Regions from separate parts of the Zafaria sp. Z1313 genome, predicted to be linked through region 3. Evidence: riboswitches for the same ligand, from Rfam matches in the RefSeq annotation. Region 3 holds a riboswitch; each other region holds the start of a gene.

The links. Region 3 has a riboswitch for S-adenosylmethionine ahead of ACQ3I4_RS08420 (OsmC family protein). Riboswitches for the same ligand answer to the same signal wherever they lie in the genome.
Region 1: it holds a riboswitch for S-adenosylmethionine, as region 3 does, so the genes downstream of both, ACQ3I4_RS04775 (methylenetetrahydrofolate reductase) here and ACQ3I4_RS08420 (OsmC family protein) in region 3, are expected to answer to the same signal.
Region 2: it holds a riboswitch for S-adenosylmethionine, as region 3 does, so the genes downstream of both, ACQ3I4_RS01415 (bifunctional o-acetylhomoserine/o-acetylserine sulfhydrylase) here and ACQ3I4_RS08420 (OsmC family protein) in region 3, are expected to answer to the same signal.

Annotation. Positions count from the first base shown of each region.
Region 1 covers NZ_JBNWUK010000003.1:2,414-12,431, forward strand. Annotated here, with positions in the region: gene ACQ3I4_RS04760 (MFS transporter) at 1-983, shown strand, start outside; gene ACQ3I4_RS04765 (hypothetical protein) at 919-1,911, opposite strand; gene ACQ3I4_RS04770 (helicase HerA-like domain-containing protein) at 1,921-3,603, opposite strand; SAM riboswitch class I at 3,795-3,887, shown strand; gene ACQ3I4_RS04775 (methylenetetrahydrofolate reductase) at 3,955-4,863, shown strand; gene metE (5-methyltetrahydropteroyltriglutamate--homocysteine S-methyltransferase) at 4,888-7,254, shown strand; gene ACQ3I4_RS04785 (O-acetylhomoserine aminocarboxypropyltransferase/cysteine synthase family protein) at 7,251-8,567, shown strand; gene ACQ3I4_RS04790 (cystathionine gamma-synthase) at 8,567-9,760, shown strand; gene ACQ3I4_RS04795 (amino acid ABC transporter ATP-binding protein) at 9,757-10,018, opposite strand, start outside.
Region 2 covers NZ_JBNWUK010000001.1:311,912-321,929, forward strand. Annotated here, with positions in the region: partial or broken gene ACQ3I4_RS01390 (class II fructose-bisphosphate aldolase) at 1-670, shown strand, start outside; gene ACQ3I4_RS01395 (DeoR/GlpR family DNA-binding transcription regulator) at 722-1,555, shown strand; gene tpx (thiol peroxidase) at 1,597-2,094, shown strand; gene ACQ3I4_RS01405 (CPBP family intramembrane glutamic endopeptidase) at 2,248-3,021, shown strand; gene ACQ3I4_RS01410 (VOC family protein) at 3,046-3,690, opposite strand; SAM riboswitch class IV at 3,839-3,956, shown strand; gene ACQ3I4_RS01415 (bifunctional o-acetylhomoserine/o-acetylserine sulfhydrylase) at 4,022-5,371, shown strand; gene metX (homoserine O-acetyltransferase MetX) at 5,401-6,564, shown strand; gene ACQ3I4_RS01425 (SGNH/GDSL hydrolase family protein) at 6,627-7,502, opposite strand; gene ACQ3I4_RS01430 (alpha/beta hydrolase) at 7,601-8,263, shown strand; gene ACQ3I4_RS01435 (RNA-binding S4 domain-containing protein) at 8,295-8,525, opposite strand; gene ACQ3I4_RS01440 (DNA/RNA non-specific endonuclease) at 8,673-9,488, shown strand; gene ACQ3I4_RS01445 (DMT family transporter) at 9,587-10,018, shown strand, end outside.
Region 3 covers NZ_JBNWUK010000006.1:145,933-155,950, forward strand. Annotated here, with positions in the region: gene ACQ3I4_RS08385 (fumarylacetoacetate hydrolase family protein) at 1-726, opposite strand, end outside; gene ACQ3I4_RS08390 (APC family permease) at 884-2,311, shown strand; gene ACQ3I4_RS08395 (hypothetical protein) at 2,233-3,099, opposite strand; gene ACQ3I4_RS08400 (TetR/AcrR family transcriptional regulator) at 3,223-3,894, shown strand; gene ACQ3I4_RS08405 (metallophosphoesterase family protein) at 3,943-4,449, opposite strand; gene ACQ3I4_RS08410 (phosphatase PAP2 family protein) at 4,505-5,086, shown strand; gene ACQ3I4_RS08415 (aldo/keto reductase) at 5,173-6,168, shown strand; gene ACQ3I4_RS08420 (OsmC family protein) at 6,212-6,811, opposite strand; SAM riboswitch class IV at 6,853-6,969, opposite strand; gene ACQ3I4_RS08425 (TetR/AcrR family transcriptional regulator) at 7,117-7,740, shown strand; gene ACQ3I4_RS08430 (MDR family MFS transporter) at 7,737-9,461, shown strand; gene ACQ3I4_RS08435 (bifunctional 3-phenylpropionate/cinnamic acid dioxygenase ferredoxin subunit) at 9,603-9,941, shown strand; gene ACQ3I4_RS08440 (helix-turn-helix domain-containing protein) at 9,954-10,018, opposite strand, start outside.

The DNA.
Region 1 (10,018 bases), on a different contig from region 3:
TCGGCCTGGCCAGCGCGTTCGACGCCCCGGCCCGCCAGGCGTTCGTCTCCGAAGTGGTCGACGCGGGCCAGCTGCCCAACGCCGTCGCCCTCAACAGCGCCTCCTTCAACCTCGCCCGTCTGGCCGGCCCCGGCGTCGCGGGACTCGTCATCGCCTGGATCGGCACGGCCCCCGCGTTCCTCGTCAACGCCGCGAGCTTCGCAGCGGTCCTGCTCGCGATCGGCCGCATGGACGTCGCGGCGCTGCGCCCTTCGGCCCGGGCACCGCGGGGACGGCACCAGATCCTCGAGGGCGTCCGCTACGTCAAGGGCCGCCCCGACCTCGTGATGATCCTCGTCCTCGCGGGCATCATCGGCACGTTCGGACTGAACTTCCAGCTCACCAACGCCATGATGGCCACGGAAGTGTTCCGCGAGGGACCCGAGGCCTACGGCCTGCTCGGCACCGTGATGGCCGTCGGCACCCTGGCCGGGGCCCTGTGGGCGGCCCGCCGCGGACGCTTCCGCCTGCGCTACCTGCTCGGCGGGGCGGTCCTCTTCGGCGTCTTCACGATCGCCGCGAGCCTCATGCCTTCGTTCTGGTGGTACGCCGCCCTGCTGATCCCGGTCGGCCTGGCCTCGCTGACGTTCCTCAACAGCTGCAACACCTCGATCCAGCTCTCGGTCGAGCCGCGGTTCCGGGGGCGCGTCCTGGCCCTCTACATGGCCGTCATCCAGGGCGGGACGCCCATCGGGGCTCCGCTCGTGGGGTGGGTCGGGGAGGCGTTCGGGGCGCGCTGGTCCGTCGGCGTCGGCGGCGGGATCGCGCTCGTCGCCGGGATCTGGGCGCTCGTCCTGGTGCGCCGGAGGATGCGGACGACGCCGGGGCCCGGTCCCGCGGGGACGTCCCCCGTGGACGGATCGGCCGAGGGGCGACCGGCTACTGGTCGACCGGCTGCGGGACGACCCGCAGGGAATCAGTCCCCACGGACAACGACGCCGTGAAGCCGAAGCCGGCCTCCACGCTGCGCTCCTCCTTGAGGCCCGTCATGAGGTCCTGCTCGACGAGCGTGATGCGCGTGCCGACCTCGAGCGGGTTCAGCACCCAGCCGCCCTCGTGCGCCGCGACCTCGACCTTGGGATAGCCCACGATGTCCCAGTTGATCGTGGAGGCCTCGACGCGCGCGTTCGTGTCGTAGCTGAGCGGGCAGGCCGCCGGCTTGAGCACCTGCTGCTCGGCGCAGCGGTCCAGATAGGCCTTGAGCTCGGCCGAGATGTCGTCCGTGAGCGCCTGCGTGGGGCGCGTGACGAGGCCGAGGGGCGTCCGCACGCCCGACGGCGAGTTCACGATCCGGCGTTCCTCCGCGGCCTCGAAGTACTTCTCCTCGTAGCTGGCGGTGACGACGGCGGGCAGCAGGACGGGGAGGTCCTGGGCGCCGTCGGCGAGCGGGGAGGCGAGGCCGTTGACCGTGAACTCATTGGTGGTGTCGGCGGTGACGCGCAGGACCTGGGGGCCGGGGGAGACGAGCCGCCACCGGTCGAAGAAGAGCCATTCCGTCCCGGCGTGCTCGAGGCGGAACTGCGTCTGGTAGCGCCGGCCGTCCACGGAGTAGGCCGTGGTCACGGTCGCGTCGCCGCCCGCGGCGCGCTCGAGCGATTCGACCTCGAAGTCCTCGATCGCGGACGTCGCGGCGCGGAGCCCGTCGCCGTCCACGAGCAGGGCGTTGCCGTCCGGCGAGCCGGTGCCGAGCATCCCGAGCGCGAGTGCGCCCTCGCCGGCCTGCAGGTGCCCGAAGTAGTCCATGACGACCCGCTGCGGGCCGAACACGCGCTGGTTGACCTGCGTGATGGCGACCCCGACGCCGACGGCCACGATCATCACGGCCGAGAGCCATGCGGCGACGACCTTGACGAGGGGGGATCCGGAATTCACACCTCCACGTTACCGGCGGCGGCGCTTGGTGCCGAACATGCCGCGCATGAACTCCTTGCCGAGGGCCCCGGCGGCCTGCAGCGCGAAGTCCATGACGGGGTTCTGTTCCGGGACCCGGGAGGGCGCCGGGGCAGGGGCGGGAGCAGGCTTCGGGGACGACGACGGGGCCCGGCCTGGCGTCGTCGGCGGCAGCGTGCTGGGACGGCCCAGGATCTCCTCCTCGATGCGCCGGGCCTCGGCGTCGATGTCCGCCTGGCTCTGCCCGCGTCCCGGGACGTGCCCCGCGACCGAGCCGCCGGTGGCCGGTGAGGAGGGCTCCGGCGTCGTACCAGGGGTCCCGGCCGCGCCCTTGAGCTTCTCGAAGGCCGACTCGCGGTCCACGGGCGTGCCGTAGACCTGCAGGAGGGCCGACTCCGCGACGACGCGCTCGACGACGGAGGCCTCCGACGCGCCCATCGTGGAGCGCGGGGACCACATCCGCGTCCACGCGACCGGGGTCGGTGCGCCCTTCTCGTTCATGACCGTCACGATCGCCTCGCCCGTGCCCGCCTGCGTGAGCGCCGCGCTGAGGTCGTAGTCGCTCACGGGGAACGTCGAGACGGTCGCCTTGAGGGCCTTGGCGTCGTCCGGCGTGAAGGCGCGCAAGGCGTGCTGCACGCGGTTCGCGAGCTGGCCCAGGACGTCGGCCGGGACGTCCTTCGGCGTCTGCGTCACGAAGAACACGCCCACGCCCTTGGACCGGATCAGGCGCACCGTCGTCGTGATGGATTCGAGGAAGGCCTTGGACGCGCCGCGGAAGAGCAAGTGGGCCTCGTCGAGGAAGAAGACGAGCTTGGGCTTCTCCGGATCGCCGACCTCCGGGAGCTCGGCGAAGAGGTCCGCGAGGAGCCACATGAGGAAGGTGGAGAACACGAGCGGCTTCTGCAGGAGCGTCGGCAGCTCGAGGCAGGAGATCACGCCGCGGCCGTCGGGGGCCGTGCGCAGCAGCTCCGCCGTGTCGAACTCGGGCTCGCCGAAGAAGCGGTCCAGGCCCTGGGCCTCGAGCGTGACGAGCTCGCGCAGGATCACGCCCGCCGTGGCCTTGGAGAGCCCGCCGAGCTCGGCCAGCTCCGCCTTGCCCGCATCCGAGGTCAAGTGCTGGACGACGGCGCGGAGGTCCTTGAGGTCGTAGAGCTCCAGCTCCTTCTGGTCCGCGTAGTGGAAGACGAGCTGGAGGCTCGACTCCTGGGTCTCGTTCAGGTCCATGACGCGGGACAGGAGCAGCGGCCCGAACGCCGAGACCGTGGCGCGCACCGGCACGCCGGTGCCGTCGCCGCCGAGCGCGTAGTACTCCACCGGGAAGTCCGCGGGCGACCAGTCCATGCCCACGCCCGCCGTGCGGGCCAGGAGCTTCTCGCCGCCGGCACCGGGGGTGGACAGGCCCGTGAGGTCCCCTTTCACATCCGCGAGGAACACGGGGACCCCGTTCTCGCTGAGCTGCTCGGCCATGACCTGCAGGGTGATGGTCTTGCCCGTGCCGGTCGCCCCGGCCACGAGGCCGTGCCGGTTCATCATCCCGAGCGGCAGGCGGACCTGCGCCTCGGGGTGGACCGCGCCGTCCACGACCGCGGCGCCGAGGCCCATGGAGGGGCCCTCGAAGACGTATCCGTTCCTGATGAGTTCGACGTGCTCCGCCGGAGTTCGCTTAGCCATGCCCCACAGACTACTTCCCCCACGCTCCCCGTCACACGCGCGTCATGTGACCCGGATCCGCCGGGGATGACGCGCCGACGGCCCGGCCCGCGCGGGCCGGGTCGTCACATCCGGACACATGCGGGACTGTGAAGCGCCCGCCGCGGCCGTGCTTGCCGCCCGGGGCACCGTGTGCCTTAGATGAATGCACCAACCCATCAAGAGCGGCCGAGAGATCTGGATCGACGACGCCGCAGCAACCACCCGGAGTCCCGGAACGGTGCTACCGCCAGAAGCGATGGAGACGCATCCACGTCCCGGCCGTCCGCCGGGAGCCGCGGTGCACTCCCTTGCATACCGCGAGGAGGAACCATGTCCGAACCCCTGACGGCCAGTCCGCCGTCGTTGTCCTACGAGCTCTACCCGCCGCGGGACGCCGCGAGCCGCGAGACGGTCCTGGAGGCCGTCGAGGCGCTGCGCGCCACGGCCCCCGACTACGTCTCGGTGACGTACAACGGCACCGCCGAGCGCCGCGCCGCCTCGGTCGAGCTCATCACCCACCTGATCGAGAACACACGGCTGCGGCCCCTGGCCCACTTGACGTGCGTCGGGGAGACGCGGGCCTCGCTCGACGCGCTCGTCAGCCGGCTCGTGGGGCTCGGCGTCCGCGGCGTCCTGGCCCTGCGCGGGGACCTGCCCGCCGATCCGGGCGGGGACCGCGGCGAGCTGCCGTTCGCCCGCTACCTCGTGGAGCTCATCCGGCAGGTCGAGGACCGCCGCTCCGCGACGCTCGCGGCCGGCCGCCTGGCCATCGGCGTCGCCGCCTACCCCACGCGCCACCCCGAGTCGCCCTCGTTCCAGCACGACGTCGAGGTGCTCCTGTCCAAGGAGCGCTCCGGGGCGAACTTCGCGATCACGCAGATCTACTTCGAGCCCGCGCAGTACGCGGGGCTCGTCGCGGCCGCCCGGGCCGCGGGCGTGACGATCCCGATCGTGCCGGGCATCATGCCGGTCAACAGCGTGCGGCGCCTCCTGCGCCTCTCCGCGCTCGCCGGCGTCGCACCCGACGCGGCCCTGCTGTCCCGCCTCGAGGGGGCCCGGAGCGACGCCGAGCGGCGTGCGATCGGCGTCCAGGCGGCCGCCGCCCTCGCCCGCGCCGCGTTCGACGACGGGGCCCCCGGACTACACCTGTACACCTTCAACGACCCCCTCGGCTCGCTTGACGTCGTCCACGAGCTCGGGCTCGCCGGCGCCGGCCGGGCCCTCGCCCCCGCACTCTGACCCAACCCCACCCAGGAGGACACCATGACCACCACCCCCCGCTTCCCCGAAGCCACCATCCTCGGCTACCCCCGCATCGGCCCCGCCCGCGAGCTCAAGAAGGCCGTCGAGGCCCATTGGGCCGGCCGCCTCGACGAGGCCGGGCTGGACGCGGCCGCCGAACGGCTGCAGGAGGACACCGTCGCGCGGCTCGTCGAGCTCGGCCTGGACGCGCAGGACTCCTCGATCCCGGCCGACTTCGCCCTCTACGACCAGGTCCTCGACACGACCGCGGCCCTCGGCGCCCTGCCGCGCCGCTTCGCCGACCTCGCCGCCTCCGACGGTTCGGTGGACACGGCCGGCTACTTCACCCTGGCCCGGGGCGACGCCGAGCGGGCACCGCTCGAGCTGACCAAGTGGTTCGACACGAACTACCACTACCTCGTCCCCGAGATCGGACCGGACACCGCGTTCGCGCCGCTCGCCCACCGCCTGAGCTCGACCATCGCGCGCCACGCGGCCGCCGGTTCCGTGCTGCGCCCGGTCCTCGTGGGCCCCGTGACCTACCTCCTGCTGTCCAAGCCGGAGGACGGCGCGCCGGAGGGCTTCGACCCCCTGGACCGGCTCGACGACGCCGTGGCCGCCTACCGCGGGATCCTCGCCGGCCTCGCCGCTGCCGGCGCCGAGTGGGTCCAGCTCGACGAGCCGGCGCTCTCGACCGACCGCGGCGGCGCCCTCGCCGTTCCGGGAGGGGCGCTCGAGCGCGCCTACCGCGCGCTGGCCGCGGACGACGCCGGGGCCCGGCCCGCGCTGTTCGTCACCACGGGCTACGGCACGGCAGGGGACCCGCAGGCGCCGGGGCGCGCCCTGCGCGTGCTCGCCGAGGCGGGCGTCGAGGCGGTGCACGCCGACCTCGTCCGCGGGGCGCGGCCGGCCGGGGCCGAGCTGGCCGCGCTGGGCGGCACGCGCTTCGTCGCCGGGATCGTCGACGGGCGCAACGTGTGGCGCAACGATCTCGCGGCGTCCCTGACCCTGCTCGAGGAGCTCTCGGGCGCGGCGGGCGGGGCCTCCGTCGCGACGTCGACCTCGCTCTTCCACGTCCCGCACGACGTCTTCGCCGAGGAGTCCCTGCCCGCGCACCTGCCGTCCTGGCTCGCGTTCGCGGACCAGAAGGTCGCCGAGGTGCGGACCCTCGCCGCGGGCCTGGCCTCCGGGCCCGCCGGCGTGGAGCGCGAGATCGCCGAGGCGTCGGCCGCGATCGCCTCCCGCGCCGCGTTCGAGGGCGTGCGCCGTGAGGAGGTGCGGTCCCGGACATCGGCGCTGACCGCCGCCGACGTGGAGCGCGCACCCGCCGAGGAACGGGCCGAGGCGCAGCGCCGCCGGCTCGGCCTGCCCGTGTTGCCGACCACCACGATCGGTTCCTTCCCGCAGACGGGCGAGGTGCGCAAGGCGCGCGCCGACGTCCGCGCCGGGCGGATCGACGAGGCCGCCTACGACGGCTTCCTGCGGGCCGAGATCGCCCGCGTCGTGGCGCTGCAGGAGGAGCTCGGGCTCGACGTGCTCGTCCACGGGGAGCCGGAGCGCAACGACATGGTGCAGTACTTCGCGGAGAACTTCGACGGCTTCGCGGCGACGACCCATGGCTGGGTGCAGTCCTACGGATCGCGCTGTACTCGGCCGTCGATCCTCTGGGGCGACGTCTCCCGCCCCGAGGCGTTCACGGTGCCGTGGACGAGCTACGCGCAGTCGCTCACCGCGAAGCCGCTCAAGGGCATGCTGACCGGTCCCGTGACGATCCTCGCGTGGTCGTTCGTCCGCGACGACCAGCCGCTGCGCGAGACGGCGAACCAGGTGGCCCTGGCCCTGCGCGACGAGATCGCCGACCTCGAGTCCGCCGGCACCGCGATCATCCAGGTCGACGAGCCGGCACTGCGCGAGCTGCTCCCGCTGCGCGCCGCGGACCAGGAGGACTACCTCGCGTGGTCCGTCGGCGCGTTCCGCCTCGCCACCTCGGGCGTCCGCCCGGACACCCAGATCCACACGCACCTCTGCTACTCGGAGTTCGGGGAGGTCATCCGCGGGATCGACGGCCTGAACGCCGACGTGACGAGCATCGAGGCCGCCCGCTCCCGCATGGAGGTCGTCGCCGACCTGGCCGGCTTCGGCTACTCCCGCGGGATCGGCCCGGGCGTGTACGACATCCACTCCCCGCGCGTTCCCTCCGTCGAGGAGGTCACGGGCCTCATCGAGACCGCGCTCGCGAGCGTCCCGGCGGGCCAGCTGTGGATCAACCCGGACTGCGGGCTGAAGACCCGCGGCTACGAGGAGACGACGGCGTCGCTGCGCCACCTCGTCGAGGCGGCCGCGGCCGCGCGCACCGGGCTGCTCGCCGGTGCGGGGACGCCACGATGAGCAGCACCACCCAGATCCACGCCGGCTACGCGCCGGCGGGGCCGCACTACCCGGTCGCCGTGCCGATCCACCAGAGCGCGGCCTACGAGTTCCAGGACTACGCGAGCGCGCGCGCCATGTTCGCCCTGACGCGCCCGGGCTTCACCTACACGCGCACGGGCAACCCGACCGTGGCCGTGCTCGAGGAGCGCGTCGCCGCGCTCGAGGGCGGCCTGGGCGCGGTGGCGACGGCGAGCGGGCAGTCCGCCGTCGCCACGGCCCTGTTGGCGCTCCTCGGCGCCGGGGAGGGCGGCGGGCGCGTCGCGGCGTCGTCCCAGCTCTACGGGGGGACGGTGGACCTGCTCACGGATACCTTCGCCGACTTCGGCTACGGCGTGGACTTCGTGGACCAGGACGACCCGGCGGCGTGGGCGGCGGCGATCGGGCCCGGGACCCGGGCCGTGCTGCTCGAGTCCATCACGAACCCGCTCGCGACCCTGCCGGACCTGCCGGCGATCGCGCGCACGGCCCACGCCGCCGGGGTGCCCGTGGTCGTGGACAACACGCTCGCCACCCCCGCCCTCTACCGGCCGTTCGAGCACGGGGCCGACGTCGTCGTGCACTCGGCGACGAAGTTCCTCGGCGGCCACGGGACCACCCTCGCGGGCGTCCTTGTGGACGGCGGGACGTTCGACTTCGCCGCCGATCCGGTCAAGTGGTCGCGGATCGTGGGCCCGCGGAGCCGCTACGGCGGGGCGAGCCTCTGGGAACGGCACGGCCGCGGCGCGTACCTGGCCTATGCGCGCAGCAAGTACCTGCACGACCTCGGCCCCGCGTTGGCCCCCTCGGCCGCCGCCGAGATCCTGCGCGGGACGGAGACGCTGCGGTTGCGGGTCGAGCGCCACGGGCGGAACGCCGTGGACGTCGCCCGCTTCCTCGACGCGCACCCCGCCGTCGCCCGCGTCCACCACCCCTCGGTGCCCGGGCACCCGGGGGAGGGGATCGCGGCGCGCGACTTCCCGGACGGCACGGGCTCCGTGTTCTCGTTCGACCTCGCGGTGGACCCCGAGCGGGACCCCGGGGCGGTGGCGCGCTTCATCGACGCGCTGCGGCTCTTCAAGCTCGTCGCCAACCTCGGGGACACGCGCTCGCTCGTGGCCCACCCGGCGGCGATGACGCATTGCCGGCTCACGCCGGCGCAGCGGGCCGCGGCCGGGATCGGCGAGGCGACGATCCGGCTCTCGGTGGGCCTCGAGGAGCCGGCGGACCTGACCGCCGACCTCGCGCAGGCCTTCGCCGCGGCGGGGCTCGTCGCCGAGGGGAGCGTGGCCTGATGGGCGCCTACCGGGGCTTCAACACGACGGCGATCCACGCCGGGCAGGAACCGGACCCGCTGACGGGGGCGGTCATCCCGCCGATCTACCAGACCTCCACGTTCGTCCAGGACGGGATCAACGTCCTGCGCGGGGGCCACGAGTACTCGCGCGGCTCGAACCCGACGCGGGCCGGCTTCGAGGCGCAGCTCGCCGCGCTCGAGGGCGGCGTCGCGGGCTTCGCGTTCGCCTCGGGGATCGCCGCGGAGGACGCCCTCCTGCGGGCGCTGCTCGCCCCGGGCGACCACATCGTCCTGGGTGCCGACGGCTACGGCGGGACCAACCGGCTCATCAACCGGCTGCACGGCAAGTGGGGCGTGGGGAACACCCCCGTGCCGATCACCGACGCGGCGGCGGTGCGCTCCGCCGTCGTTCCGGGGAAGACGGCGCTGCTGTGGCTCGAGACGCCGTCGAACCCCCTCCTGGGGATCGCGGACGTGCGCGCCTGGGCGCGGATCGCGCACGACGCCGGGGCCCTCCTTGTCGTGGACAACACCTTCGCCTCGCCCTACCTGCAGCGGCCCCTTCAGCTCGGGGCCGACCTCGTGGTGCACTCGACCACGAAGTACATCGGCGGGCACTCGGACGTCCTGGGGGGCGCGGTCGTGGCCTCCGGGGGCGCGTGGCGCGGGGAGGCGCTCGCCGAGGCGATCGGCTTCCAGCAGTTCGCCGGCGGGGCCGTCGCGGGGCCGCAGGACGCCTACCTCGCCGCGCGCGGCCTCAAGACCCTGGGGCTGCGGATGGAACGGCACGGGGCCAACGCGCTCGAGCTCGCCCGCTGGCTACGGGAGCGGCCCGGGGTCGCCGAGGTGCTGTATCCGGGGTTGGAGGAGCACCCGGGGCACGCGCTCGCCGCGGAGCAGATGGACGGCTTCGGCGGGATCGTCTCGCTGCGCTTCGGCCACGAGCGCGCGGCCCGGGCGTTCGCCGAGTCCACGCGGCTCTTCGCGCTCTCGGTCAGCCTCGGCGGGGTCGAATCGCTCGCCTGCTACTGCTCGGAGATGACGCACGCGAGCGTCAAGGACACCCCGCTCGCCGTGCCGACGGACCTCGTCCGGCTCTCCGTCGGGGTCGAGGACGTGCGGGATCTGCGGGCCGACCTTGAGCAGGCGCTCGCCGTCGTCGTGCGGCTGCCGCAGCCGGCGCGGGTCTAGAACGGATTCAGGAGGCGGTGCACGAACTGGCGCGTGCGCTCGGCCCGGGGAGCGCGCAGCACCTGGTCCGGGTGCCCGCGCTCGACGACGACCCCGCCGTCCATGAAGACGACCTCGTGGGCGACCTCGCGGGCGAACGCGAGCTCGTGCGTGACCATGACCATGGTCCAGCCCTCGGAGGCGAGCTCCTTGATCACGGTGAGCACGTCGCCGACGAGCTCGGGGTCCAGGGCGGACGTCGGCTCGTCGAAGAGCAGG
Region 2 (10,018 bases), on a different contig from region 3:
CCGCCGCGTGCCTCGCGGCCGCCCGCGGCGCGACCGTGCCCGTCGCCGTCCACCTCGACCACGCCGAGAGCGAGGAGCTCGCGCTCGCCGCCGTCGACCTCGGCTTCGGCTCCGTGATGTACGACGGCGCCCACCTCGACTACGCCGACAACGTCGCCGCGACGCGCCGCGTCGTCGCCTACGCGCACGAGCGCGGCGTGTACGTCGAGGCCGAGCTGGGCAAGGTCGGGGGCAAGGACGGAGCCCATGCGCCGGGGGTGCGGACCGACCCGGGGGAGGCGGCGGCCTTCGCCGAGCAGACCGGAGTGGACGCGCTCGCCGTGGCCGTCGGCTCCTCCCACGCGATGCTCGAGCGCAGCGCCTCTCTGGACCTGGAGCTCATCGCCCGGCTCGACGCCGCGCTGGACGTCCCGCTCGTGCTGCACGGCTTCTCCGGCGTCCCGACGAGGTGATTTCCGCGGTCATCGCGGCGGGCATGCGCAAGATCAACGTCTCCACGCATCTGAACCGCTTCTTCACCGAGGCCGTCCGCGCGCACCTCGACGCCCACCCGGCACTCGTCGACTCGCGCAAGTACCTCGCCGAGGGCCGCCGCGCGATGTCCGCGGAGGCCGCGCGGCTCCTGACGCTCTTCGCCGGCGCGGACCGCGCCGTGCCGGCCGCCCGCTAGATATGCTGCTAGGGCGGCGCGCGGTGGGCGCGGGAGCGACAAGGAGCGGGAATGCAACGCAGTGAACGCCTGAGGGAGATCCTCAACCTCCTCGCGGAGGAGGGCCAGCTGGAAGTCGGCGACGTCGTCGATCGGCTCGGTATCTCGCCCGCGACGGCCCGGCGCGACCTCGACTCCCTCGCCGCGCAGCGCCTCCTGACCCGCACGCACGGCGGGGCGACGACGAACACCCTCTCCTTCGACCTGCCCGGGAAGTACACGCGGGACGCGGCGGCCGGACGCAAGCGGGCGATCGCGGCCTTCGCCGGCTCGCTCGTGTCACCGGGGATGAGCATCGGGCTGACCGGCGGCACGACGTGCAGCGCGATCGCGACGCACCTCGGCCTGCGGGAGGACCTCGCCGATCCCTCCGGGCAGCCCGGCATCACGGTGGTCACGAACTCGGTCAACATCGCCACGACGCTCGCGGTCCGCAGCCACGTCAAGGTCATGGCCACGGGCGGCGTGCTCAACCCCAGCTCGTACGAGCTCGTGGGCTCCTTTGCCGAGCAGTCGCTGCAGCGCGTCAGCCTGGACCTGGCCTTCATCGGCGTCGGCGGGATCGACGCGGAGGGCCCGACGGTCCACGACGAGGCCGAAGCGGCGGTCAACTCGCTCATGGCGGCCCGGGCGGCCCGCGCCTACGTCGTCGCGGATTCCTCCAAGATCGGCCGGCGCGCGTTCGTCTCGCTCGAGGGCGCGCGGTTCGGCCACGTCGTGACCGACGCCGACCTGGACGAGGCACAGCGTGCGCTGCTCGAGGGCGCCGGCTACGAGGTCGTCGTGGCCGAGGACGCGGCCGACGACGAGCGGCCGGCCGCCGACGCGGCGCAGGGCGGCGCGTAGCACGGACCGTGACGCCGGGCCGTCCGTGATAGACAGGAGTCATGGCAACCACCGCATTCAGGGGAACCCCCGTCCAGACCATCGGCGAGCTTCCGACCGCCGGCACCACCGCCCCGGGCTTCGAGCTCACCGCCGCGGACCTGTCCGCGCTGAGCAGCGAGGACCTGGCCGGGCGCCGGGTCGTCCTGAACATCTTCCCGAGCATCGACACGGGCGTCTGCGCCGCGAGCGTGCGCCGCTTCAACGAACTCGCCGCCTCGCTCGAGAACACCGCCGTCGTGTGCGTCTCCGCCGACCTGCCGTTCGCCCTGTCCCGCTTCTGCGGCGCCGAGGGCATCGAGAATGTCGTGGCCGGTTCCACCTTCCGCTCCGCGTTCGGGCAGGACTACGGCACCACGCTGATCGACGGCCCGCTGGCGGGCCTGCACGCGCGCTCCGTCGTCGTCCTGGATGCGGACCGCACCGTGCTGCACACCGAGCTCGTCCCCGAGACCGGCCAGGAACCGGACTACGACGCCGCGGTCGCGGCCCTGGCCTAGCAGGCACCACCGGCCACGGGCCACGGACAGCCCGGCGGAAGCGCGCCACCACGCGGAGCCGCCGGGCTGTTCCGTGCCCGGGGGCCACCGCTTCCGGCGCAGGGGGGAGCTCGGTGCCGCCCCGGGGCCGCAGGGGCCGTAGGCTGGGTGACCATGAAGCACCCCGAGCCGCCCGCCGTGGGCACCGAGCGGAACATGCTGCGGGCCCAGCTGCTTCTGGTCCTGGCCCTCTCGCTCGGCCAGTCCGCCGTCTACGCCGTTGTGAACCTGCTGGACAAGCTGTCCCGGGAGCCGCTCGCGCAGCAGACGACGCGCATGAACACGAGCCTGAACGACCGGCAGTACTTCGACCTGACGTACCAGCTCCTCGACATCGGCTTCTCGCTCGTACCCGTCGCGCTCGTCTTCTTCTTCCTGCACCAGGCCGGACGCAACGGCTTCCGGCTGTTCGGCTTCGATGGCCGCCGCCCGTGGCCCGACGCCGGCTGGGGCCTGCTCCTGTTCGGGGCGATCGGCGTCGGCACGCTCGGCGTCTACGCGGCGGGCCGGGCCCTGGGCATCACCACGGCGATCGTCCCCGCGGCCCTGGATCCGTTCTGGTGGACCATCCCCGTGCTCGTCCTCTCCGCGGTGCGCCACGGGATCCTCGAGGAGGTCGTCGTCGTCGGCTTCCTCTTCCACGTGTTGCGCCGGATCGGCTGGGGCCCCTGGGCCGTCATCGTCGCCAGCGCGCTGTTCCGCGGCAGCTACCACCTCTACCAGGGGTTCGGGCCGTTCATCGGCAACGCCCTCATGGGACTCGCCTTCGGCTGGTTCTACCACCGCTACGGCCGGGTCATGCCGCTCGTGATCGCCCACGCGCTCCTGGACTCGGCCGGGTTCGTCGGATACGCGCTCCTGGGGCCCGCGATCGGCATCGGTTCCTAGCGGGCCCGCCTTGCGGGCCGTGGGCTAGAGGGTGACCGGGCCGTTCGGCGTCTCGAAGGTCACGGACAGGATGCCGGGGGTGCCGTTCGGGGCCTGCCACTCGACGTCCACTCCCTCGAGCGGGTTCTTCTCCGGCGTGCCGAGCCACTCGCGGACGCGTTCGACGGAACCGGCGATCGCGATGCGGCTGATCCGGCCGGCCGGATCCAGCGCCTTGGAGGGGTGCAGCTCCTCGGTGCCGTCGTCCCAGCGCAGCATGTAGGGCACCTGCGGGTCGGCGATCAGGCCCTTGATGCCGATCTGCTGCCACGTGAGCTCGCGGCCGTCGGGGAACTTGCGATTGCCGGGGACCGAGGCGCGTCCGAGCCGCTCCTCGAAGGGGGCGAGGTCCTCCACCGCCACGCACCAGCCCATCCAGCCGCCGCCCATTTCCGAGCGGGCCCTCACGGCCTGCCCGAACGGGGCCTTGTCCGAGGCCGGATGGTTCAGGACCTCGACGACCTCGAGGTACTGCTTGTTCTCGAGCGGGAAGATCACGTTCCGCGTCCCGAACCGCGGATGGACACCGCCCTTGACCGATTCAAGCCCCAGCTGTTCTTCGATCCTGGCCGCCGTGGCCGCCAGACCGTCCTGTCCGCACGCATATGAAACATGGTCCAACCTCATCATGGGTTCATGATGGCACTTTGTGATGTGGGTCTCGACTTAGGCTCCCCTTGCTTGTGGCGGCCGCGGAGGCGCGTCCGCTTTCACGCCGCGTCATATTCGCGCGGCGCCGCTTGCGGCCCCGCCCGCTCCCGGGCCAGACTGGATCCCAGGTCATGAGTGCCAGCGCTAAACCCCGGTTTGCTGGCCGGCAACCCTCCACTCGCGGTGGGGTGCCCCGGGTGAGGACCGGGCCGAGCATCAATCCCGATGCCCGGCAAGCGCGGGTCACGACCCCGTCGGCAGGCACGGCCGCCGGACGGGGGAACGGCCCTTCGATGGAAGGGAAGCCACCATGTCCAACCACTGGAACTTCGAGACGCGCCAGATCCACGCCGGCCAGAGTCCGGACGCGGCCACGGGCGCCCGGGCCCTGCCGATCTACCAGACCACCTCGTTCGTCTTCCCGAGCGCCGAGAGCGCCGCGGCCCGCTTCGCGCTGGCCGAGCTCGAACCGATCTACACGCGCATCGGCAACCCCACGCAGGAGGCCGTGGAGAACCGCATCGCGGACCTCGAGGGCGGCGTCGGCGCGCTGCTCCTGTCCTCGGGGCAGGCCGCGACGACGTTCGCGATCCTGAACGTCGCGGGCGCCGGCGACCACATCGTGGCCAGCCCGAGCCTCTATGGCGGGACGCAGAACCTGCTCAAGCACACGCTCGCCCGCCTCGGCGTCGAAGTCACCTTCGTCGCCGACCCGGACGACCTGGGGCTGTGGCGCGACGCCGTCAAGCCCAACACCAAGGCCTTCTTCGGGGAAGTCGTCTCCAATCCGCGCCAGGACGTGCTGGACATCGAGGGCGTGAGCGCGGCGGCCCACGAGGCCGGCGTGCCGCTGCTCGTGGACAACACGCTGTCCACCCCGTACCTGGTCCGCCCGATCGAGTGGGGCGCCGACGTCGTCATCCACTCGGCGACCAAGTACCTCGGCGGCCACGGCACGGCGATCGCCGGCGTGATCGTGGACGCCGGCCGCTTCGACTACGCCGCGGATCCGGAGCGGTTCCCGGGCTTCAACACCCCGGACGAGTCCTACAACGGACTGGTCTTCGCCCGCGACCTCGGCGTGGACGGGATCCTCGGGGCCAACCTCGCCTACATCCTCAAGGCCCGCGTGCAGTTGCTGCGCGACCTCGGTTCCTCGGTGGCGCCCTTCAACGCCTTCCTGATCGCGCAGGGCCTCGAGACCCTGAGCCTGCGGGTCGAGCGCCACGTCGCCAACGCCCAGAAGGTCGCCGAGTGGCTCGAGGCGCGTTCCGACGTCGTGTCGGTCGCCTATGCGGGGCTGCCCTCGAGCCCGTGGTTCGAGCGCGGACGCAAGTACGGTCCGCGCGGCACGGGAGCCGTGATCGCGTTCGAACTGGCCGGCGGTGCCGCCGCGGGCCAGGCCTTCATCGACGGGCTGCAGCTGCACTCCCACGTCGCCAACATCGGCGACGTGCGCTCCCTGGCCATCCACCCGGCGTCGACCACGCACGCGCAGCTGACCGAGCAGGAACGCCGCTCGGCCGGCGTCACGCCCGGCCTGGTCCGGATCGCCGTGGGCATCGAGCACGTGGACGACATCATCGCGGACCTGGAGGGCGGCTTCGCGGCGGCCTCCGCCGCCGACGCTCCGGCCGCCGACCTCGAAGCGGTGAAGTGAGCATCGACGTCGACACCGCACGCGGCACGATCGGACGGGGCGGCCAGGCGGCCGCCCCGTCCGGCGTGCCCTCCGGCGACGGCATCCTGCGCGTGCTGCGCACGGGCGCCTTCGCCTTCGAGACCGGGGGGTTCCTGCCCGCCGTGGACCTCGCCTACGAGACGTGGGGGAGGCTCAACGCCGACGCATCGAACGCGGTCCTGCTGCAGCACGCCCTGACGGGGGACACCCACGTGGCGCGCGGGGACGGGGCGGAACCCGGGTGGTGGGACGGCTTCATCGGCCCGGGTCGGACCATCGACACGGAGCGGTACTTCGTCGTCGCCGCCAACATGGTCGGCGGCTGCTACGGCAGCACCGGGCCCTCGTCGCCCGATGCCGACGGCGTCCCCTGGGGCTCGCGCTTCCCGTTCACGACGATCCGGGACTCCGTACGGCTGGAGGCCCGGCTCGCCGACGAGCTCGGAATCGACCGCTGGCATGCCGTGGTCGGCGGTTCGATGGGTGGCGCGCGCGCCCTCGAGTGGGCGGCCGAGTTCCCGCACCGCGTCGGGCATTGCGTCGTGGTCGCCGCGACGGCGCAGGCGAGCGCCGAGCAGATCGCGTTCGCCCAGGCGCAGTCGGCGGCGATCCGGCTGGATCCCGGCTTCGCCGGCGGGGACTACTACGACGCCGGGGCCGACCCGGGCGGTACCGCCCAGGGGGCGCGGGGTCCGGTCGGCGGGCTCGGCATCGCCCGCCGGATCGCGCACGTCACCTACCGTTCCGAGCCCGAGCTCGAGTCGCGCTTCGGCCGCGCCGCGCAGCCCGGGGAGAGCCCGCTCGGTTCGGCGACGTCCGAACGCGGGCGCTACCAGGTGGAGAGCTACCTGGACCACCAGGCGGACAAGCTCGCGGCGCGCTTCGACGCCAACAGCTACCTGGTCCTGACCGAGGCGCTCATGAGCCACGACGTCGGCCGCGGCCGGGGCGGCGTGGAGGCGGCGCTCGCGCGTCTGGATTCGACCCGCTTCTTCATCGCCGCGGTGACGAGCGACCGGTTGTACTGGCCGGAGCAGTCGGAGCGCCTCGCGGCGCTCCTGCCGGGCCGTCCGCCGGTCCACGCCATCGACTCGCCGATCGGGCATGACGGCTTCCTCACGGACATCACGCAGCTCGACGCGCCGCTGCGCGCCACGGTCTTCGCCGGCTGAGCCGCGGGAGCGGCCGGGCCCCGGACCCCTCCACCCGGCGGGGCCGGGCGTGCGTCCCGCGCCTAGCCTTCCCCGTGCTGCCGCTCGGGATCGCCGGCGCCCACCGTGCCCGTCGAAAGCGGGGAGGCGAGCGGGCGCTTGGCGGTGACCCCGTCGCCGCTGGAGCGGCCGCGCAGGCGGCGCAGGACCCAGGGGGTCAAGTGGGTCCTGGCCCAGACGAGGTCCTCGCGGCGGGCCTCGCGCCAGGGCTTCGGCACCACGGGCTTGACCTGCAGGGGCTCGAGCTCGTGCGCCACGTTGAGGGTGTCCAGGAACATCGCGGCGATCGTGTGGTGGCCCAGCGCCGAGAAGTGCAGCCGGTCCTCGGCCCACATGGCCGGGTGGTGCAGCTCGCCGAGGGACCAGAGGTCGGCGACCACGGCGTCGTGCCGCGCTGCCACGGTGCGCAGGTTCTCGTTGTAGATGGCCACGCGCCCGCGCCGGGTGTTCAAGACGGGGGTCGTGCCGATGTCGGGGCCGTTGAACAGGACGACAGTGGCCCCGGTGGCCGCGAGGTCGCCGATGAGGACGTCCATCTCGGCCGCGAGCGCGTCGGGGTCGCCATTGGGCCGGATCACGTCGTTGCCGCCGGCGCAGATGCTCACGAGGTCGGGCTTGAGCTCGATCGCGGGGCCGACCTGCTCCTCGTGGATCTGCCGCAGCAGGCGCCCGCGGATCGCCAGGTTGGCGTAGGCGAAGCCCTCCACGCCGCGGCTGAGCTCCTCGGCCGCGCGGTCCGCCCAGCCCCGGCTGCCGCCGGGGGAGGATGGATCCGGGTCGCCGATGCCCTCGGTGAACGAGTCGCCCAGGGCCACGTAGCGCCGCCAGGGATGCCGTTCCACGTCACGGGCGTCGTCGCCGACCGTGTCGGACCAGGGGGAGGTCTTGTGGTTACTCACGGGTACATCCTCGCAAATCGAGGCCCTCGGCGCCATGCCGGGCCCAGGTCCGACGTATTGCTTCAAGCTTCAATGACGCGCGTGGTTCAATGGTCTCCATGAGTGCGCATGCCTGGAATCCCGTTGTCGTCTGGTCCCGCCCCGAGTCCGAGCGGGCGGGGACGCCCCTGCTCGTCATGTTCCACGGCTACCTGTCCCACGAGCGGGACCTGATCGGCCTGGCGCCGCTGCTCCCCGCCGAGTTCACGATCGCCTCGGTGCGCGCGCCCCACGCCCTCGGACCCGGCTTCACGTGGTTCCCCCTGACCCAGGACATCGACTATTCCGTCGAGAAGGTCGTCGAGGCCTGCGGGGACGTCTGGTCGTGGCTGGACGCCGTCAGGGACCAGCACAGCTCCGTGACGCTGCTGGGCTTCTCCATGGGCATGGCCGTGGCGACGTCCGTGCTGCGCCACCGCCCCGCGGACGTCGACGCGGTCGTCGGGCTGTCCGGATTCGCCGTCGACGCGGGCGGCGACGCGTTCTTCGACGACGAGGCGGCCCGCCGGCTCCGCCGACCGCTGTTCTGGGGCCGTGGCCAGGCGGACGCCGTCATCGGCGAGGACAAGATCGCCCACACCCTCGCATGGGCCAGGGACCATGCGGAGCTGAGCAAGATGCTCTACGCCGGACTGCCGCACTCGATCAACGAGGCCGAGATGGGCCACGTCTCCGAGTTCCTGCGGCACCACGTCCTGGACCGCAGCGTGGCCGAGGCGTAGCGCGATCCGGGCGCGGCGCCGCGCTCCGGGCTCAGGCCCCGGACTCGACGCGGATGCGCTCCCCGTTCGCCTCGACCTCGTCGCCCGGGCGGACCTGGCGGCCCCTGCGCGTCTCGATATCGCCGTTGACCTTGACCAGCCCGTTCTCGATGAACTCCTTGGCCTGGATCCCGTCCTCCGCGAGGGAGGCCAGCTTCAACAGCTGGCCGAGGCGGATCGACTCGTCGCGGATGGCCACGGGCAGCGGTTCGTGTGCGCTCATGGAACCATCATCCACCATGCGTCCTCCGCCCCCGGAACGCTCCCCGGCGGACCGGAGGCCGGCACCGCCGTCGTCCGCCGCGACCCCTCGCCGGATCCCCGGCGCAGGAGTAGCGTTGGACCCAGGACCGGACCCCAGGGGGAAGCCATGGACTGCAACGCGCACCGCACGGGATACGACCCCGGATTCCTCGGCCCGGCCATCGAGCCGCCGGCACGGGCGGGGGAGGGAGCCGCGGTCGCGTACGACGACGGCGAGGTCGTCCCCTACGCCCACTTCTCCCTGTCCATGCACGGGGCCAGGCGCCTGGCGCGCTGGGTCGCGTGGAACATCGACGGCGGAGGACTCATGAGGCTCAACCGCACCGGGATCCGCTTCACCAAGGACCGGCGGGTGCCCGCCGGGCACCAGGCCGGCGACGAGCTCTACTCCGCGAACCGCCTGGACCGCGGACACATCGCCCGGCGGGCCGACCTGCTGTGGGGAGGCCGCGAAGAGGCGGAGGCGGCCAATCGGGACTCCTTCTACTTCACCAACATCGCCCCGCAGCTCGACGACTTCAACCAGAGCAGCCGCCAGGGCGTCTGGGGCCGCATCGAGGACGCGCTCTTCGAGGACGTCGAGGTCCAGGGGCTGCGCGCCTCGGTCTTCGGCGGACCCGTCTTCCACGACGACGACCGCGTCTACCGCGGCGTTCCGATCCCGCGGGAGTTCTGGAAGCTCGTCGCCTTCCTCCACGACGACCACCTCACGGCACGCGCCTTCCTCCTGACGCAGAACCTCTCCGTCCTCGAGGCCCTGGAGATCGACGAGTTCCGCACGTACCAGGTCTCCGTGGCCGAGCTCGAGGACCGGACCGGGCTGCGCTTCGACGCCCCGCTGCACGACGCCGACACCCTCGCCGTGACCACCGACGACGCGCTCCGCCGGCCCCTCGACGCCCCCGCCGACATCCAGTGGTGAACGCCCGCGGGCCCCGCGGGCGCGCCGTCATGGAGGCCGTGCCCCTGGGGGCCACGCACTAGCATGGGCCGGTGAGCCAGAGCCCCGTACCCCGCCCGATGCCCGCACCCGGATCCGCCGCTGCCCGGCGTGTGCTCCCGGTCTGGGCCGGCCTCCTCCTGGCGGTCTTCGCGGGACTGCTCATGCCCCTGCAGGGGCGCGTCAACGGGGGACTGAGCACGGCGATGGACGACGGCGCCGGCGCCGCGACCGTCAGCTTCGCCACGGGCCTGATCGTCATGACCGTCCTCTCCTTCGCCCTCCCCGCCGGCCGCCGGGGGCTCGCCCAGGCGCGCGCGGCCCTCCGCGACCGCGACTTCCCCCGCTGGTACCTCCTGGCCGGCGTGCTCGGCGCCTACCTCGTCCTCGGCCAGGCGAGCGCGGTGCCGCTCATCGGCGTGGCCGTGTTCACGGTCGCCGTGGTCGCAGGCCAGACGATCAGCGGCCTGCTCGTGGACCGGATCGGCTTCGGACCCGGAGGCCGCCGCGCC
Region 3 (10,018 bases):
GAGGGTCACCATCGTGGAGAGGTAGGAGACCAGCTGCGCCGGCCCGAACACCTGGTCCGCGACGGAGTCCTCCTGCACCACCTCGCCGTTCACGCGCGTCGTGATCCTCGCGGCGGGATCGAACTCGTCGGGCGTCACCAGGAACGGGCCGACGGGTGTGGAGGCCTCCCAGCACTTGCCCTGCGTCCACTCGCTCGTCCGGCCCTGCCAGCCGCGCATCGAGACGTCGTTGGAGACCGCGAAGCCGGCGATGTGCGCGGGGGCGTCGGCCTCGGAGATCCGCCGCCCGGCGCGCCCGACGACGATCGCGAGCTCGCCCTCCCAGTCGATCCGGTGGTCCTCCGCCGGGATCCGCACGTCGTCGTGCGCGCCCGCGAGCGAGTCGGCGAACTTCGTGAAGACGGTCGGGAAGCGCGGCTCCTCGCTGCCCGTCTCGGCGATGTGGTTGCGGTAGTTCAGCCCGATGCAGAAGACCTTCGACGGCGCGGTGACCAGCGTCGCGAACGCCGCGTCCCCCAGCGGCACCCGCTCGGCCGCCGCCTCGAGCGCGGCCCGGCGTCCGGCGTCGTCCGCGGCCAGGAAGGCGCCCACGTCCGCGAAGCCCGGCAGGAGCGCGGCGGTGTCCCCGAGGACGACGGCGGCGCTCGTCCCGCGCGTGATGCCCGCCTCGGCGGGCGGCTCGGGGGAGGGCTGGCCGGCGGGCAGGCGGAGCGTCGCGAGTCTCATGGCCCCATCCCATCACACGGCCGGATTCAATATGAACAGTACGGCTGCAGGGCCGTCATGTGCCGCGGGCCACCCGGTGTCCTTGCTAGGTTGACTCATCGAGTCAAGAACGTGCTGGCCGCGCCGAACCCGGCCGGCCGCGGAGAAGGAGGCAGGCATGACGAGCGTCAAGGAAGGCGAGCCGTCGCTGAAGAAGGTGCTGGGGCGCCTCGACGTCCTCGCGCTCGGCTTCGGGGCGATGATCGGATTCGGCTGGGTGGTGCTGACCGGAGACTGGCTGTCCAACGCCGGCACGATGGGCGCCGTGCTGGCCATGGTCACGGGCGGCGTCATCATGGCCGTCGTGGGGCTCACCTACGCCGAGCTCTGCGCCGCGATGCCCAAGGCCGGCGGCGAGCACAACTACATCATGCGCGCGATGGGCCCGCGGCCGTCGTTCATCGGCTCGTGGGCGATCATCGGCGGCTACGTCACGATCGTGGCGTTCGAGGCCGTGGCGCTGCCGCGGACCGTTGAGTACATCGTGCCCGGGCTCAGCCAGGTCCCCCTGTGGACCGTGGCCGGCGACCACGTGCACCTGACCTGGGCGCTCGTCGGCGCCGTCGCCGCCGTCGTGATCACGTGGATCAACATCCGCGGCGTGAAGGAGGCCGGGATCGCGCAGAACTTCGTGGTGCTGTTCCTCCTGGCCATCGGCGCCGTCATGGTGGTCGGCGCGTTCACGGGCGGCGAGCCGGCCAACATGGAGCCGTGGTTCACGGGCGGGACCGCCGGGTTCTTCGCCGTGCTCGTCGTCGTCCCGTTCCTGTTCATCGGCTTCGACGTCATCCCGCAGTCCGCCGAGGAGGTCAACATCCCGGCCCGGCAGATCGGCCGGCTCGTGGTGCTCTCCGTGGTGCTCGCGACGGTCTGGTACGTCATGGTCATCCTGACCACGTCCTCCGCGATGCCGGCCGGCGAGCTGGCGGGGGCGGACATCGCCACCGCCGACGCCTTCGGCGTGCTGTTCGGCTCGGACATCATGGCCAAGGTCCTCATCGCCGGCGGCATCGCGGGCATCCTGACCTCCTGGAACTCGCTGCTGCTCGGCGCCTCGCGGCTGATGTTCTCGCTGGCCCGCTCCGGCATGCTCCCGGCCTGGTTCGGCCGCCTGCACCCCAAGTACTCCACGCCGCACAACGCCCTGATGTTCATCGGCGCGCTGAGCTTCATCGCGCCGTTCTTCGGGGCGGAGATGCTCGGCTGGCTCGTGGACTCCGGGGCGCCGAGCATCGTGCTGGCCTACACCCTCGTGGCCGTGTCCTTCCTGATCCTGCGCCGGCGCGAACCGGGCATGGACCGGCCGCTGCGCATCGGCGGCCGTGGCCAGGGCGGCATCGCGATCGGCATCGCCGCCGTGATCCTCGGCGCCGCGCTGTTCAGCCTCTACATGCCGGGCATGCCCGCGCAGCTCGGCCTGCAGCCGTGGATCCTGTTCGGCCTGTGGTGGGTCGTCGGACTCGTCTTCTACCTGCGCGTTCCCGGTGGGGTCGCGGCCGGGGAGGACGCGGAGGAGCGTTTGCTCGCGAAGCTGCGCGGCAAGTAGCCCGTGCCCGGTCCGGACTGCGGCGTCCGGTTCCGCGCAGTCCCGTCCTGCGGGGGCTCGTTTCGCGGCGCTCCGGCCCGTGGCGCCCCGGCCCGCCACGCCGCGACGGCGGCGAGCAGCAGGCCCGCGCACAGGACGGCGCCGTGGGCGATCCGCAGGCCGGCCGGGGCGAAGAACTGCGGCAGGTAGAGGGCCAGGGCGCTCCCGGCGAGGACCCCGCCCCAGCGCGCGAGGGGGCCGGAGCTCAGGAGCGCGCGGGCGAACTGGACGCCGACGACGGCGAGGCACGCCAGGCCCAGCCCGAACGTGGTCATCGCGAACGGCGCGTAGCGGAATGCGTCGGCGATGGACAGGACCGCCGGGTCGCCGGTCTCGACGGCGTAGCGCCCGAGCTCGTTCAGGCCGTACGCCTCCGCCCCGTAGTAGGGCAGCAGGAGGACGACGGCGGTCCACGCCCACGCCTCCATCGCCCGCCCCGGGCTCGGGGGTCCTTCGGAGACGTGGTGGGCGGCCCTGCCCGGGCCGGCCGTGCCCGAGCCCGCGGAACTCGTCCGGTCCGCGCCGGCAGCTCGGCTTTCGGCGGCGGCGCGGAGCCCGAAGGCCAACAGCGTGAAGCCGGCCATGCCCAGCGCGTGGGACGCGAGCCAGGCCGTCGAGGCGAAGTCCGCGGCGCCCTCGGGTCCGGCCTCGGGGCCGTAGGGGCGCAACGCCGGATAGAGGATGAAGGCCAGGCCGGACGCGGCGTAGAACGCCGCGGTCGTGCGGTCCGGAGTGAGATGGCGGCGCATGGACTGCCCTTTCTGTGAGCGCTGCTCTCTATTGATGGTTCGAGTGTCCACCCGGCGTCGGCGAATTGCAAGAGCGGTGCTCACTTAAGTGACCGGTGATCCCGAATATGGCAAGCTGTCTCCATGCCCCAGGGACCCACGCCGCGGCAGCGCGCCCGCGCCGACAACATCGCCCGGATCAAGGAGCTCGCCCTCGGGCAGCTCGCCGAGTCCGGGGCCGCCGATCTCTCGCTCCGGGCGATCGCCCGCGAGCTGAACCTGGTCTCCAGCGCCATCTACCGCTACTTCCCGAGCCGCGACGAGCTCATCACCGCCCTCATTGTCGACGCCTACAACGACCTCGCCGCGTCCCTCGAGGCGGCCGGCTCCATGCGCGCCCCGCATCGCGTTCGGTGGTCGGCCGTCACCGGCGCCTTCCGTTCCTGGGCCCGGGAGCAGCCGCATCGATTCGCGCTGGTCTACGGCTCGGCGATCCCCGGCTACCGGGCCCCCGGCAACACGATCGAACCCGCGGCCCGCGTGGTCCGCGCCTTCTGCGCCCCGGCGGTCCGGGGTCCGGGCGCCCGGTTGCCGGGAGGGGCGGCGGATGGGCTGGCCGGGCAGCTCGACGTCTTCGCCGACGCCGTCGGCGTGGAGCGCGACCCCGATGCCGTGCTCGATCTCGCAGCGGCGTTCGCGAGGATGGTCGGCGCCGTCCAGCTCGAGCTCAACGGCCATTTCGTCGGCACCTTCGACCCGGCCGACGCGCTCTTCTCCCGGCTCGCCGAGCGCGAGGCGGATGCGCTGGGACTCTAGCCCCGGCGTCGTCCTCCGCCGCCCCGCCCGTCCCCCGGCGCCCCGGGACTAGAGCCGGTCCACCGGCACGATCTCGACGTCCCGCAGCGCGCCCGCGTCGGCGACCGCCCGGAGGTAGGTGCAGGCAGGCTGGCGGCGGCGGTCGGTCGGGGAGCCGGGATTGAGCAGGCGCAGGCCCGTCTCCGCGACCGTGTCCCACGGGATGTGGCTGTGCCCGAACACCAGGACATCGGCGTCCGGGAACCGCTGCGCGCAGCGCGCCTCCCGCCCGCGCGCCGGCCCCGTCTCGTGGGTCATCGCGAAGCGGACGCCGTCGAGCTCGAAGCGCGCCGTCTCCGGCAGCCGCGCGCGCAGGCCGGGCCCGTCGTTGTTCCCCCACACGCCGATCAGGCGCCGCGAGCGCGCCTCGAAGGCGTCGAGCGTGGCCTCGTCGACCCAGTCACCGGCATGCAGGACCACGTCGGCGTCCTCGATCCGCTCCCAGAGCTCCGGGTGCAGTCCGCGGGCGCGCAGGGGCAGGTGGGTGTCGGCGACGATCAGCAAGCGGGTGGCCATGCCCCCATCGTGGCACGGGGCGCCGGGCGTCCGGGGCCCGCCTAGCATGGTGGGCATGGAGCGGACGACGGCGGAGCGCGCGGCCTGGTGGATCAGCGAGCTGTATGCGCCCGCCGTCGTCGCGACCGCGTACCTGCTGAGCCGGCCCCTCGTCGTGCCGGGCATCGGCTGGCCGCACGCCCTCGTCGCGGTCCTGTTCACCACGGTGCTGCCCTTCCTCGGGGTGCTGTGGTTCGCCCGCGGCGGCGTCGTCTCGAGCCGGCACATCCCCAAGCGGCGGCAGCGCTACTGGCCGTTCCTGACCTCCGGCTTCTCGATCCTCGGCGGGGTGTGGACGCTGCGCCTCATGGACGCGCCGGACGCGTTGTTCCTCGATCTCGGCGGGATCTTCACGGGGCTCGTGCTGTGCCTCGTCGCGAACGCGTTCTACAAGGTCTCCGTGCACACGGCCGTCGCGGTCTACGTGGCGCTGCAGTTCCTGGGGCCCGTGCCGGCCGTGGGGGTCGCCGGGCTCGCGGCGGCGGCCGCGGTGGGCTGGTCGCGCCTCGTCCTGCGGGCGCACACCCCCGGCCAGGTGGCGGCCGGGGCGGCGATCGGCGTCGCGACGCACCTGCTCCGCACGCTCGTCTACGGCTGAGGCCCGCCGCCCCGGCCCCGCATCACGATCCCGATTTCCGTTGTATGAGCGGCCCATCACCGCCCGGGAGTGGATAACGTGGGGGGATGGCGGGTGACGGATCGCGATTGGTGTTCGGCTGCATGGGACTCGGCGGCGGGTGGGACGACGCGCCGCCGGACGCCGGCGACCTGGCCACCGCCCACGCCGCGGTCGACGCGGCCCTCGAAGCGGGCATCACCCTCTTCGACCACGCCGACATCTACACGCGCGGCAAGGCGGAAGAGGTCTTCGGCCGGGTCCTCGCGGAGCGGCCCGGCCTGCGGGACGATATCGAGCTGCAGTCCAAGTGCGGGATCGTGCTCGCGGGCCCCGACGGGTCGGGCGGCCGCTACGACTCCTCGCCCGCCGTCCTCACGGCCCGCGTCGAGGACATCCTGCGCCGGCTCGGGATCGAACGGCTCGACGCGCTGCTGATCCACCGCCCGGACCCGCTGACCCCGATGGAGGACGTCGCGGCCGCGTTCGCCGGGCTGCGGGACGCCGGCAAGGTCGGCCGGCTCGGCGTCTCGAACATGTCGGCGGCCCAGATGCGCGCGCTCCAGGACGCGCTCGGCGAGGCGCCGGCGGTCAACCAGCTCGAGATGGGCCTGCACCGGCGCGATTGGCTCGAGTCCCAGGTCCTCGTCAACCACCCCGAGGGCGGGGCGCTCTCCTTCCCCGAGGGCACGATCGAGTACTGCCGCGCGGAGGGCGTGGAGCTGCAGGCGTGGGGCGCGCTGGCCCAGGGGCGCTACTCGGGCAGGAGTACGACGCCGGAGCCCGGCCCGGGTGCCGCGCCCCGCCCCGGGAGCGGGGCGGCGTCGCCCGAGGAGGAGGCGTCCGGCGTCGTCCGGGAACTCGCCGACGGCCTCGGCTGCGCGCCCGAGGCCGTGGTGCTGGGATGGCTCATGCGCCACCCGGCCCGGATCCGCCCGGTCATCGGCACCACGAACCCGGCGCGGATCGCCGCGTGCGCCGGCGCGGAGCGGGCCGCCGCGGCCATGGGGGCCGTGGACTGGTACCGCTTGTGGACCGCGGCCCGGGGGCGCCCGCTGCCGTAGGGTCCCGCCGTCGTCCGGCCCGCCGCGGCCGCTCGGGCCGGCCTCAGTCGGCGTTGACCGCGAGCTCGACGCTGACGGGGGTCGGCCGGGCGAAGAGGTCCAGCACCGGGCAGCGCGCGTCGACGACCTGGTGCAGCTCCTCGTAGCGCTCGGGGGTTTCCGGCCCGTTGAGGTGAACGGTCAGGCGCACCGCCGTGAAGCCGGGGCGCGTGTCCGGATCGGCGCCGAAGATCCCGCGGACGTCGAGGTCGCCCTCCGCCGTGATCTCGAGCGAGTCGATCGCGACGCCGAGCTGGTGCGCGTAGAGCCGGTAGACCACGACCTGGCAGGACACGAGCGCGCCGAGGGCGTACTCGACGGGGCTCGCGTCCGAATCGTCGCCGGCCAGCGCGGCGGGCTCGTCGACGACGAACTCGTGGCGGCCCGCCGTGACGCGCGTGGCGACGGAGCGCTCCGAGACGCCGTGGGCGCGGTAGACGGCCTTCGCGTTGGCCGTGTCCTCGCCGATGCGGCCCGCCCAGAAGGACGCGGCGTCGTCGAGGCGGCGGGCGCGCTCGGCGTCGAGGTCGGTGGTCCTCGGGGTGGCGGATCCGGTGGGAGACTGCTGGCCGGTGCCCGCAGCCTGTTCTGTGGTGGAGGTCATGTTGGGTCCTGCCCTTCGCGTCGTGGCGCATGCGGGCGCGTGCGCCGTACTTACGCCCGCCGCCGCGGCGGGCGTCGAATCGTCACCTGGGGCACCCCGCTACAGCGAGGAGGGTTGCCGCCCGACCGGCCAGGGCCTTCAGGCCGGGTCTCTTGATTCCTGGCCACGAGTCTCACGCTCCGGCCCGGGCCGCGGCAAGGACTTCCGTCACGCGGGGTCACCTCGTCATCCGCCGTCACGGGAGGCGGCCAAGGTCACGTGGCCTGCAGTTGTGCAAAGATTGCACTGGTGCATAAACTGTACCCATGCATGATTCACCCCTGAGCCTGCGCGAGCGCAACCGCCTCGAGACCTGGCGGGCCGTCCACGAGGCGGCCTCGGCCCTCGCCCTCGAGGACGGCCTCGCCGCCGCCACGGTCGATTCGATCGCCCGCCGCGCCGGCATCTCCAAGCGCACGTTCTTCAACTACTTCCCCTCCAAGGAGGACGCCGTCCTCGGGATGCGCGCCCCCGAGCTCCGGCAGGAGTTCATCGAGCGCTTCCGCGCCTCGGACGCCGAGCTGCTCGAGCGCACCGTGCGGCTCATGGCGGAGGTCCTGTCCACCGTGGTCGGCGATGGGAGCCGCTTCGAGCGCCGCAAGGAGCTCGTCGGCCGCTACCCCGAGCTGCGCGGGCGCGTGGTCCAGCACCTCAACGACGCCGAGGTCCTCGTGGACTCGGCCGTCAACGACCGCCTCAGCGAGGACCCGGCCACCGTCTCCGCCGAGCTCGGCGAGGACCCCGCGGCCCGCCGCGCGCTGCTCATGGCCGCCGCCACGATCGTCCGCTTCACCTACCGCCAGTTCCCCGGCGCCCCGCTCGAAGAGCTCGGCGCCCACCTCGGCGAATCCACCGACGTCTTCAGAAAGGTCCTGCGTCCCCGGCCATGACCACTTCCACCACCACGCCCGGCACCACCGCGCAGCCGCCCGCCCCCGAGGCGGACCGCAAGAACCACCTCGTCCTGCTCTTCGGCGGCCTCATGGTCACCATGCTGCTCGCCTCCCTCAACCAGACCGTGCTCGCCGCGGCCCTGCCGACGATCGTCGGCGAGCTGCACGGCGTCGAGCACATGGCCTGGGTCATCACGGCCTTCATCCTGGCCTCGACCGTGATGATGCCCGTCTACGGCAAGCTCGGCGACATGTTCGGCCGCAAGCCGCTCCTGCTCTTCGCGATCATCGTGTTCATCGGCGGCTCCGTGATCGGCGCCCTCGCCCAGGACATGAACGTGCTCATCCTCGGCCGGGCCATCCAGGGCATCGGCGGCGGCGGGCTCATGATCCTCTCGCAGGCGATCATCGCCGACGTCGTCCCCGCCCGCGAGCGCGGGAAGTACATGGGCATCATGGGCGGCGTGTTCGCCTTCTCCTCCGTCGCCGGACCACTGCTCGGCGGCTGGCTCACGGAGGGCCCGGGCTGGCGCTGGACGTTCTGGATGAACATCCCGCTCGGCGTGCTCGCCGTCCTCGCCGCCGTCTTCCTGCTGCACATCCCGCGCCCCTCCGCCGCCCAGCGCGGCCGGATCGACTACCTCGGCATGGCGCTCCTCGCCGTCGCGACGAGCGCACTCGTCCTCGCCGGCACGTGGGGCGGCGGGACCTACGCGTGGGATTCCCCGACGATCCTCGGCCTCTTCGCCGCGGCCGCCGTCGCCGGCGCCCTGTTCGTGTGGGTCGAGTCGCGCGCCGCCGAACCCGTCCTGCCGCTGGCCCTCTTCCGCAACCGCAACTTCAACCTGACCACGGTCGCCGGGCTCATGACCGGCATCGCCATGTTCGGGGCGATCGGCTACATGCCGACCTACCTGCAGATGGTCACGGGCTTCGGCCCCACCGAGGCCGGCCTGCTCATGATCCCCATGATGGGGGGCCTCCTGGTCACCTCGGTCCTCGTCGGCCGCCGCGTCTCGGTCACGGGCCGGTACAAGGCCGTCATGATCACGGGAACGCTCGTCACCGCGCTGGGCCTGGTCCTGCTCTCCACGATCCACGCGGACGCCCCGGTCGCCCTGATCTGCGCGTACCTCGCCGTCATGGGCATCGGCCTCGGCGCGAGCATGCAGCTGCTGACCCTCGTGGCGCAGAACTCCTTCCACCTCTCGATGGTCGGCACCGCGACGGCCGGGCAGAACTACTTCCGCCAGGTCGGCGCGACCCTGGGCTCGGCCGTCGTCGGCTCGCTCTTCGCCAGCCGGCTCAAGGAGCTCCTCGTCGAGAAGATGCCGGCCGGGGCCGGTGCGGGCGACGGCGGCAACTCGCTGACCCCCGCGCTCGTCGCCTCCCTGCCGGAGCCCGTGCGGGAGCTCATCGTCGCGTCCTACAACGAGGCCCTCGTGCCGCTGTTCCTGTGGATCGCGCCGCTCGCGCTCCTCGCGGCGCTCGCCCTGGCGTTCGTCACGGAGGACCCGCTCGCGACCAAGATCGAGCGCGATCTGCCGGCCGAGTCCCTCGGCGAGGGCCAGCTCGGCCACCTGCATGACACCCCGCAGGGCGGCGCCGGCGGGGAAGACGAGGGCGCGACCCCGCCCGTCGCGGCCGCCCCGGCTTCCGCGGGCGCCGCGTCCCCGGCCCGCCACGTGGCGGAGCCGCACCGGGACGCGAGGGGCTAGCTCCGGCGTCGTCCACGTCCCGCGCCGCCGCGGCATCCCGCGCGCGGCACCAGGGGGCCCGGTTTGCCGCCGCGGCCCCCTGCGGTGTGGGATGGAGGGGAACCCGCCGGGACCCCGGACGGGCAGCGTGAAGGAGCAGAGATGGCCGAGCCGATGAACGTCGGGTCCGTGGACGAGATCCCCGAGGGCGAGGCGATCGTCATCGAGGGCCAGGACAACCCCACGGGGAACGACATCGCCGTGTTCCACACCGAGTCCGGCGACTTCTACGCCCTCGACGACGAGTGCACGCACGAGACCGCCTCGCTCGCCGAGGGCTGGATCGAGGACGACTGCGTCGAGTGCCCCGTCCACGCCGCGAAGTTCTCCTTCGCCGACGGGGCCGCGCTGTGCCTGCCGGCCACGACCGGGGTCAGGACGCATAAGGTCGAGGTCGTCGACGGGCGGGTGCTCCTCTACCCCGGGACCCCCGCCGGATAGCCCGGCCCCTGGCTAGGACCAGGCGACGACGAGCCGCGCCGCGTCGCGGGGGATCGTCGGGTCGATGCCGGTCAGCT